Regions from separate parts of the Streptomyces sp. Y20 genome, predicted to be linked through region 1. Evidence: riboswitches for the same ligand, from Rfam matches in the RefSeq annotation. Region 1 holds a riboswitch; each other region holds the start of a gene.
What was found. Region 1 has a riboswitch for cyclic di-AMP ahead of ACGFT1_RS05685 (M23 family metallopeptidase). Riboswitches for the same ligand answer to the same signal wherever they lie in the genome.
Positions count from the first base shown of each region.

Region 2: another riboswitch for cyclic di-AMP. It lies ahead of ACGFT1_RS13635 (transglycosylase SLT domain-containing protein); the one in region 1 lies ahead of ACGFT1_RS05685 (M23 family metallopeptidase).
Region 3: another riboswitch for cyclic di-AMP. It lies ahead of ACGFT1_RS21315 (transglycosylase family protein); the one in region 1 lies ahead of ACGFT1_RS05685 (M23 family metallopeptidase).
Region 4: another riboswitch for cyclic di-AMP. It lies ahead of ACGFT1_RS32060 (C40 family peptidase); the one in region 1 lies ahead of ACGFT1_RS05685 (M23 family metallopeptidase).

Region 1 covers NZ_JBIDDP010000002.1:120,458-122,649, reverse strand. The annotation lists gene ACGFT1_RS05690 (GntR family transcriptional regulator) at 1-448, opposite strand, end outside; gene ACGFT1_RS05685 (M23 family metallopeptidase) at 666-1,421, opposite strand; cyclic di-AMP (ydaO/yuaA leader) riboswitch at 1,434-1,594, opposite strand; gene ACGFT1_RS05680 (M16 family metallopeptidase) at 1,826-2,192, opposite strand, start outside.
Region 2 covers NZ_JBIDDP010000004.1:481,816-484,007, reverse strand. The annotation lists gene ACGFT1_RS13640 (HAD family hydrolase) at 1-376, shown strand, start outside; gene ACGFT1_RS13635 (transglycosylase SLT domain-containing protein) at 411-896, opposite strand; cyclic di-AMP (ydaO/yuaA leader) riboswitch at 900-1,082, opposite strand; gene ACGFT1_RS13630 (polyprenyl synthetase family protein) at 1,601-2,192, shown strand, end outside.
Region 3 covers NZ_JBIDDP010000008.1:82,727-84,918, reverse strand. The annotation lists gene ACGFT1_RS21320 (transglycosylase family protein) at 1-895, shown strand, start outside; cyclic di-AMP (ydaO/yuaA leader) riboswitch at 1,078-1,257, shown strand; gene ACGFT1_RS21315 (transglycosylase family protein) at 1,262-1,999, shown strand.
Region 4 covers NZ_JBIDDP010000017.1:117,668-119,859, forward strand. The annotation lists gene ACGFT1_RS32055 (ATP-binding protein) at 133-591, shown strand; gene ACGFT1_RS32060 (C40 family peptidase) at 755-1,228, opposite strand; cyclic di-AMP (ydaO/yuaA leader) riboswitch at 1,231-1,364, opposite strand; gene ACGFT1_RS32065 (hypothetical protein) at 1,804-2,109, opposite strand; gene ACGFT1_RS32070 (ATP-dependent Clp protease proteolytic subunit) at 2,118-2,192, opposite strand, start outside.

The DNA of each region.
Region 1 (2,192 bases):
GCTGGGTGAGCGCCGAGGTCAACGAGGGGCTGCCGGAGGCCTGGGCGAGCGTCTCGTGGAACCAGCCGCCCAGCGCGCGCAGGTCCTCCCCGCCACCCCTTCTGGCCCGCTCCTGGCCCAGCCGGACCAGTCCGCGCAACACCTTCAGATGGGCCTCGGTGCGCCGCTGCGCGGCCCGGGCGGCCCCCAGCGGCTCCAGCAGCAGCCGCATCTCCAGCAGGTCGGCGGCCTCCTGCTCGGTCGGTTCGGCCACGCACGCGCCCGCGTGCCGGCGTGTCACCACGAAGCCCTCCGCCTCCAGGGTGCGCAGGGCCTCGCGGACGGGGACGCGCGAGACGCCGTAGCGGCGGGCCAGCACTTCCTCGGTGAGGCGGCTGCCGCGTTCGTGGACACCGGCGACGATGTCGTCCCGGACAGCGGTGCACACCGAGTGCGCCGGAATACGCATGACCGACCTCCGCCTCAATACCCGTGAAAACGCCGACGATGGACGTGTGTTCCCGTGACTCTATTCCAATGGACGCGAATTTCCGACGGCCGGGCGTCATCCATGGATATATTTTGGTCAGCGGGTCCGGCGGGCACCGGAAGGAAACGACGGAAAAAGGCGAAAGCCCCGGCTCGGTGGGCCGGGGCTTGGCAGGGAAGTGCGGGTGTCCGTCCGGTCAGACGTTCACGCCGTGCTTGCGGAGGTAGGCGACGGGGTCGACGTCCGAGCCGTAGTCGGGCGTCGTACGGGCCTCGAAGTGCAGGTGGGGGCCCGTGACGTTGCCGGTCGCGCCCGACACGCCGATCTGCTGCCCCGGGACGACCTTCTGGCCCACCGTGACACCGATGGACGACAGGTGGCCGTACTGGGTGTACATGCCGTCGGCCATCCGGAGCACGATCTGGTTGCCGTACGCGCCGCCCCAGCCCGTGGAGACGACCGTGCCGGAACCCACCGCGTGGACGGAGGTGCCGCTGGCCGCGTGGAAGTCGATGCCGGTGTGCGAACCGGAGGACCACAGGGAGCTGCTGGCCTGGTAGGCCGTGGAGACGTACGAGTGCGCGATCGGGATGACGAAGGCGTTCAGCCGCTTGCGCTCGGCCTCGCGGGCGGCGCGGACCCGCGCCTCGCGGACCTCCTGGGCCCTCTTGGCGGCCGCCTTCTCCGCGGCCGCCTCGGCCGCCTTCTGCTCGGCGGCCTGCTGCTGGGCGGCGGCCTGCGCGTCGATCTGCTCGGCGACGTCGTCGTTCACGGTGAGGACCGGGGTGAGGCCGGTCTGCTCCACGGAGCCGTCGGCGGCGAGCGCGGGGGACGCGGCGAGGGTGCCGATGACGCCGGTGGTGGTGAGGGCCGCGACACCCGCCGCCTGAGCGGTGGTGCGCTTGACCCGGCCGGGCTTGCGGTGCTTCCCGGTGGCGCACATGAACGCCATGAAGTGGCTGGTCCTTTCCTTCCCTCTCGCCTACCGGGTTAGCTGACGGGTTCGGAGCAGGAAGGTCTCCTACGGGCCCCCTCGCTCGCGCGCGGGCGCCCGATTCACCCCAGGGACGATGGGTCCCCGGCTCCCCTGGCTCGCGCCGTACGGGGACTCGGCGATGACTGTCCGGTGCCGCGGCTGCGGCGCACTGCCTGACGAACAGCCGGGATGACGCTACGGCGGTCCGCTCCCCTCCTCAAACAGATCCGGGTTTTTGTAGCGCATCCCACAGGGCAGACAGGCAACCTCCGCCCCAAAACGGGCATCTGAGTGAACGAGTGGAACCGCAGGGGCCCTGACGACCCGTAGGTCGGCAGGGCCCCTCGCGCGCGCGTACGCCTTCGCGTCCGCCGGCGCGTCTACTCCGCGGCGACGACGGTGACTTCGCCGATGCCGAGCGCCTCGACCGGCTCCTTGATCTGGGACGCGTCACCGACGAGGACCGTCACCAGGCGGTCCACCGGGAAGGCGTTCACCACGGCAGCGGTGGCCTCCACCGTGCCCGTGGCGGCCAGCCGCTGATACAGCGTCGCCTGGAAGTCGTCGGGCAGGTGCTGCTCGACCTGGTCGGCCAGCGTGCTCGCGACGGCCGCTGCGGTCTCGTACTTCAGCGGCGCCACGCCGACGAGGTTCTGCACGGCGACGTCCCGCTCCGCGTCGGTCAGACCTTCCGCCGCGAGCGTGCGCAGCACCTTCCACAGATCGTCCAGCGCCGGGCCGGTGTTC
Region 2 (2,192 bases), on a different contig from region 1:
GCGCGCGCCCATCAGCAAGGTGCTGCTGCGTCATGCCGAGCTGTCGGACGACGAGCTGGCGGCCGTGGCGCGCGCGGTGGGGGGCTCCCTGGCGACCGTCACGATGTCGGGGCCGGGGACCGTGGAGCTCCAGCCGAGCGGGGTGACCAAGGCGACGGGGCTCGCGCTGGCCGCGGAGCGGCTGGGGATCGGCGCCGGACGGGCCGTGGCCTTCGGCGACATGCCCAACGACATCCCGATGTTCGACTGGGCGGCCCACGGCGTCGCGATGGCCGGCGCCCACCCCGAACTCAGGGCGGTCGCGGACGAGGTCACCTTGTCCAACGAGGACGACGGCGTCGCCGTCGTCCTCGAGAGACTGTTCCCGGCCGACTGACCGGGATGTCAGCAGTGCCCGCCGCCGGTGCCGGTCAGTACGCGCCGAACACGTTGTCGATCGAGCCGTAGCGCGCGGCCGCGTAGTTGCAGGCGGCGGTGATGTTCGCGACCGGGTCGTAGATGTCGAACGACGTCCCGGCCACGTGGTAGGCCTTGAAGGTGGGGTCGATGACCTGGAGCAGGCCCTTGGACGGGATGCCCGCGGCCGCGTTGGAGTCCCACAGGTTGATGGCGGCCGGGTTGCCCGACGACTCGCGGATGATGTTGCGGTAGATGCCGTTGTAGGTGCCCGGGATGCCCTTCTGGGCCATGATCGCGAGCGACTCGCGGATCCAGCCGTCGAGGGTGTTCGGGTAGCCGGCGGGGGTGGTGGCCGCCGCGGCGGTGGTCGGGGCCGCGGCGGCGCTGGTGGCGCCGATGAGCGGCAGGGCGAGGACGGCGGCGCCGGTGCCCACGGCTGCGAGGGCGCGGACGAGGCGGCTGTTGCGGGAACGGCGGTGCTGAACGGCGGCAGACATGCGGAAGTTCCTCTCCTACGCCTGCGAGGTGAGCTGTCGGGTTCGGGCGGGGAGGCGCCCGGCCGTGCCCTGGAGGAGGCACGGCTTCACCCCTAGCCGTTCCGGCGCGGCGTGTGCCGTTCCGGCCCGGCGGCTTACCTGGGTCCCCCGCTCCTGCCGTACGAATGGGTTCGTCGATGGGTGATGCGGGCGGCGGCAGGATTAGGCGTCCGCCCGACGGCCGGGAACGTATGCGAGAGCACATGTCGGGAACAAGTGCCGGATTCACACAACGCACTATTTGACCTTGATCGACGCCGTATGGGGTGCTTGATCCTTTGCGGCTGCCAACCCTCAACTCACCCACGGGGCAAGGATTCGGGAGGCCGCGGGGGCGGAGGCCGGCCGGAACGCCGCGTGACCCAATTCACGAAATGGCAAATCAGTTCAAAACAGACAAGGGGGAGCCGGCGCATTCCCGCCCCGGTGCTCGGCACGGGGGTGGAGAGTCACGGAAGGGGATATGAATTGTCGTTAAGTCGATAAATGTCCGTTCTTACCACCTGATCACACTCATGGCCGTTCTGATCCGATACCGCCCGGGCTGGACCGCTGGCCGCTATCGGTGATCGAAAGAGGACCGGATACGCTGAGTTGAGTGAGGGCAGCGACCTATCGACAAACCGTGTGATCGCCAGCAGACAGCAGCAGACAGGAGACCCCTCGTGACCGTCGTCGGGCCGTTCGGGCTGAGCGTGCGGGACCAGGCTCTGGAAGCCGATGTCCAGGCCGGATTGACGGCTGTCGAGGAAGGCTTGCTCGAGGCCACCAAGAGCGAGGTCCCGTTCATCACGGAGGCCGCGCAGCACCTCGTACGGGCCGGTGGGAAGCGGTTCAGGCCGCTGCTCGTGATGCTCGCGGCGCAGTTCGGCGACCCCTACGCGCCGGGTGTCGTCCCGTCCGCCGTGGTCGTCGAGCTGACCCATCTGGCCACGCTGTACCACGACGACGTCATGGACGAGGCGGCCGTGCGGCGCGGCGTGGCCAGTGCCAACACGCGCTGGGGCAACTCCGTCGCGGTCCTCACCGGCGACTTCCTCTTCGCCCGCGCCTCCCAGATCCTCGCCGACCTCGGCCCCGAGGCGGTCCGGGTGCAGGCCCTCGCGTTCGAACGGCTCGTCACCGGCCAGATCCTGGAGACCGCGGGCCCCTCGGACGGCCGCGATCCGGTCGAGCACTACCTGGACGTGCTCGGCGGCAAGACGGGTTCCCTGGTGGCGGTGTCGTGCCGGTTCGGCGCGATGATGTCCGGCGCCG
Region 3 (2,192 bases), on a different contig from region 1:
GTATTTCGGCGGCCTCCAGATCTCGCAGGACGACTGGGCCAAGTACGGCGGCAGCCAGTACGCGGCCAGCGCCGACCAGGCCAGCCGCTCCCAGCAGATCGCCGTCGCCGAGAAGATCCTCGCCGCCAAGGGCACCACTCCGTGGGCCACCTGCGCCCTGCTGTCCGGGCTGACCTCGAACTCGGGCTCCGTGGACGTCGACACCGGCGTCGGCGGTTCCGGTGACACCGGCGGCACCGGTGACGCCGGGGGTTCGACCGGCACCTCGGACTCCACCGGCTCGCCGGGATCGACCGGTACATCCGGCAGTTCCGGTACTTCCGATACCTCCGGCACGTCCGGCTCGCCTGATTCGCCGTCCTCCACCGGTGCCGGCTCGGACGCCGGTTCCGGCACCGGCGCCGGGTCCTCCTCGGGCCCGGCCACCACGCCGGCCGCGAAGCCGGGCAAGGACGCCGGCAAGGCCGCCGGGACGAGGACTCCCAAGTCCGACAAGTCCACTCCGTCGGACGCCGGGACCCCGCAGGGTGGCGGCAGCCCGGCCACGGCGACCCCCGATGCCGGTAAATCGGACAATCCCCAGCAGGCCGCCGGTTCTTGGAGCCTGGTCGACACCGGCAGCCTGGACGCCGGCGGGCGCCACCGCGGCGCGAGTGCGGATGAAACCGTGACAAACGGTCAAAGCCCCGCACTGGCCGGCCGGCACGCCTCCCGGGAGCCGGACTCCTACATCGTCCACGAGGGCGACACCCTGGCCTCCATCGCCGACTCCCTTGACGTCGACGGCGGATGGCGCGCGCTCTACGCCGGCAACAAGAAGGCCATCGGCACCGACCCGAACCACATCAGTGCCGGTCAGACCCTAGAAGTCGGGGATGAAACGGACGCGGAATAGCGAGAGTTGACGCCTCATTTAGCGCTTGATGTCCGTTTTGGCGAAAGTGTGGGATGAGTCTCAGAAGCCCTGATCGTCTTTGAAATTCCGGCGATCACGTGTCTACGGTCGAGATCGCTCGTCACCACGAGCCCCGGCAGTCGCAACGCCGAATCCTGCCAGCGGTTGCCCGGGAACAGTCGTCGCGTCAAGCGCCGCAGGCAGGAGCGGGGGACCCAAGGTAAGTGCCGGGACCAGCAGTCGAAGAGGCTGGCACCGGCTGGGGGTGAAGCCGTACCTCGCGTGACAGCGAGAGGTACGGCCGGGCAACTCAACCGGCCCGAACCCGACAGCTCACCTCGCAGGCGTCGGTGAGGGGATAGATTCATGCTGTTTTCCGCCAAGGGCAAGCACCGTCGTCCGTCCAAGGCCGTTCGTGCCATCACGCTCGCCGGTGTCACCGGCGCCGCCGTCGCCGCCCCGCTGATGGCGACCGGCACCGCCTCCGCCGCCACCACCTCCGAGTGGGACGCCGTCGCCCAGTGCGAGTCCGGCGGCAACTGGGCCATCAACACCGGCAACGGCTACTACGGCGGCCTTCAGTTCTCCGCCTCCACCTGGGCCGCGTACGGCGGCACGCAGTACGCCGCCACCGCCGACCAGGCCGGCAAGGCGCAGCAGATCGCCGTCGCCGAGAAGGTCCTGGCCGCGCAGGGCAAGGGCGCCTGGCCGGTCTGCGGCACGGGCCTGTCGGGCGCGTCCTCCAGTGGCTCCGCCCCGAGCACCACCTCGGACTCGGCCGGCACCACCACCCGCTCCACCGACCAGCAGACCGCGTCCCGCTCCGCCGAGCGCCCGGCCGCGTCCGCGAGCCAGACCCCGAGCCAGGCCCCGAGCCAGGCCCCGAGCCAGAGCCAGAACAAGAGCAAGACCGTCACCACCCCGACCGGCAAGACGGTCAAGAAGGGCGACGGCGAGTACAAGGTCGTCACCGGCGACACCCTCAGCTCCATCGCCACCGCGCAGCACGTGCGGGGCGGCTGGGCGAAGCTGTTCGAGCTGAACAAGGACATCGTCCAGGACGCCAACCTCATCTACCCGGGCCAGCAGCTGCACCTGAAGTGACCCCCCGGCTCCGTGCGGAGCCACAGCCCCCTCACGCCCGGCCCGCATACCTGGGCCCGTGAGGGGCCCCCGTCCCCGCGGGCTCCCCGCCCCGGTGCGTGTTCCCCCGTACGCACCGAGGCGGGGCTTTTTTCTGCCCGCCGACCTTCTCCTCCGTGCCGGCCTCTTTTCGCCGGAGCCCTTTGTTTCGGCA
Region 4 (2,192 bases), on a different contig from region 1:
TATCCCGGTGGATCGCTCCCCCTGACCGACCCGTTGATGGCAGTCTGGCGAACAAGCACCAGTTCCGGGACCGTACTCGAAGCATTCGCTGTATGTCGGACCGCGGTCCCGCGGGAAAGGGACGACGTCGCCATGGCAGACCATCTGGAAGCATCCGTCACTCTGCCGAGCGATCCCGCCTCGGTCTCCGCCGCCCGCTCCTACGTCGTGGGCACCCTCGCGGAGTGGGGCCTGCCGCCGGACACCGAAACGGCCGACACCGTGCGGCTGATCGTCTCGGAGCTGGCCACCAACGCCGTGCAGCACACCTTCGGCCAGTCACCCACCTTCACGGTCGACATCGCACTGGACCGTGACGAACACCTGCGCATCGGCGTGACGGACAGTCATCCCCGCTTCCCGAAGAGACTGCCCGCCGCCGTGCAGCAGGACAACGGCCGCGGCATGGTCATCATCCGCTGGCTCACCGCGGAGCACGGCGGCAGGCTCCGCGTCCGTCCCACCCGTGAGGGTGGCAAAACGGTGTGTATCGAACTCCCCTGGACGCTCCCGGCCGCCGCGTTACCGGCAGGCGTGCCGCAGGAGCCCTGAGCGGCACGCCCGCCCGGCCGGTTGCGCCGGAGGACGTGCCGGCCCCGGGCCGCCCGTGCCGGCGGGCGGGCACCGGGGCGGCGCTATGGCGCTCGAAGCGGGCCCGGTGCCCGGAGCCGGCCGTTCAGCGGGCCGGGGCCGGGCGCTCCCGTTCCGCGGCCGGTCAGCTGACCCGGCCGTACCAGACGCTCCTGGTCCAGATCTTCTGGAGCCTCACCACGTCACCGGTCCTCGGGGCGTGCCAGATCTTCCCGTGGCCCGCGTAGATACCCACGTGGTAGACGCTGGAACCCGAGTGGAAGAACACCAGGTCACCGGCCCTGCGGCTGCGGGCGGAGATGTGGTGGGTCTTGTTGTACTGCTGCGCGGCGGTGCGCGGCAGCTTCTTGCCCACCTTCTTGAAGGAGTAGAAGGTCAGCCCCGAGCAGTCGAACCTGCGCGGACCTGTGGCACCCCACTGGTACGGCGCACCCTTCTTGGAGGCCGCGACGTTGAGTGCCTTCGTCGCCATCGTCGCGGCGGACGCGCCGGTGGCGAGGCCGGGCACGGCGATCGAGCCGCCGACGGCGGCGAGGGTGAGGGCAGAGGCCGTGCCGGCCCTGGCCATCAGTGACGGGACACGATTGAGCGCAGTCATGCGCAACCCTTCGTCAGCCGCCTGTGAAGGATGACCTGTCGGATTCGGGCTGGCGAAGTTGCCCGGCCGTGTCGCCACGGCTTCACCCCAAGGGAGGCTCGGAACCCCGCCCGTCCGCGTCCAGCGGACGAACATGTGTTCCGGCGACCCGTCTTGCCTGGGTCCTCCACTCCTGCCGATCCACTCCTGTCGACCGGTCATCCAGGCGGCGGCAGGACTCGGCGTCCGCCCGGATCGCCCCGCCGCGGTGGCGGGGTCTTGTCGTCAGTCAGGGATCTTGACCTACAACTGTCGTAAAATCCCAACGGAATCGGGGCTTTGTGGTGTTACTCACCACTCGCCCGTTCGGGTGGACATGGCTGTGTTCGAGACATCGTCAGGACCCGTGCGTAGCCCCGGACCTGGGGCTAAACACTCGCGGACGCATACCCGACCCATATGCCGCACAAGTCGGGAAGCCTGAAAATCATTCCGGATATCCATCGGACGGGCGTACCTCGTTCGGGCCGTTTCGAGTCCGGTGCGAACGGCAGGCGTCGATACGGGGCCCGCAGCCGGCCGGCCGGGTGTCCGCCTCAGTCGACGGTGTCGGGCGGAAGCGCGACCCGAGCGGTACGGCGCTCGCCGTCCAAGACGCGCAACGCCCGTGCCAGCGTGCCCCCGTGCAGCTCCGTCTCGCCCCGCCGGTGCATCACCTCGAGCGCGTCCCGCAGCTCTGCCGCCTTGCGTACCAGGGCCTGCGCCGCGCGCAGCCCGCGGTACGTGTCCCCGTCCCGGGCCGGATTGACGCGACCCAGCAGGTCGGCCGCCTCCAGATAGCGGTCGATCAGGTCGCCCTCGGCGCGGGTCAGCGCGGGCAGCGGCGGCACTTCCGGCGGCATCGGGGGGCTCACCTCGGGTCCGGTGCGCCGGGCGCGTCCCGGCGGCTGGGCACGATGTGGTCCACCAGGCCGTAGGCGAGGGC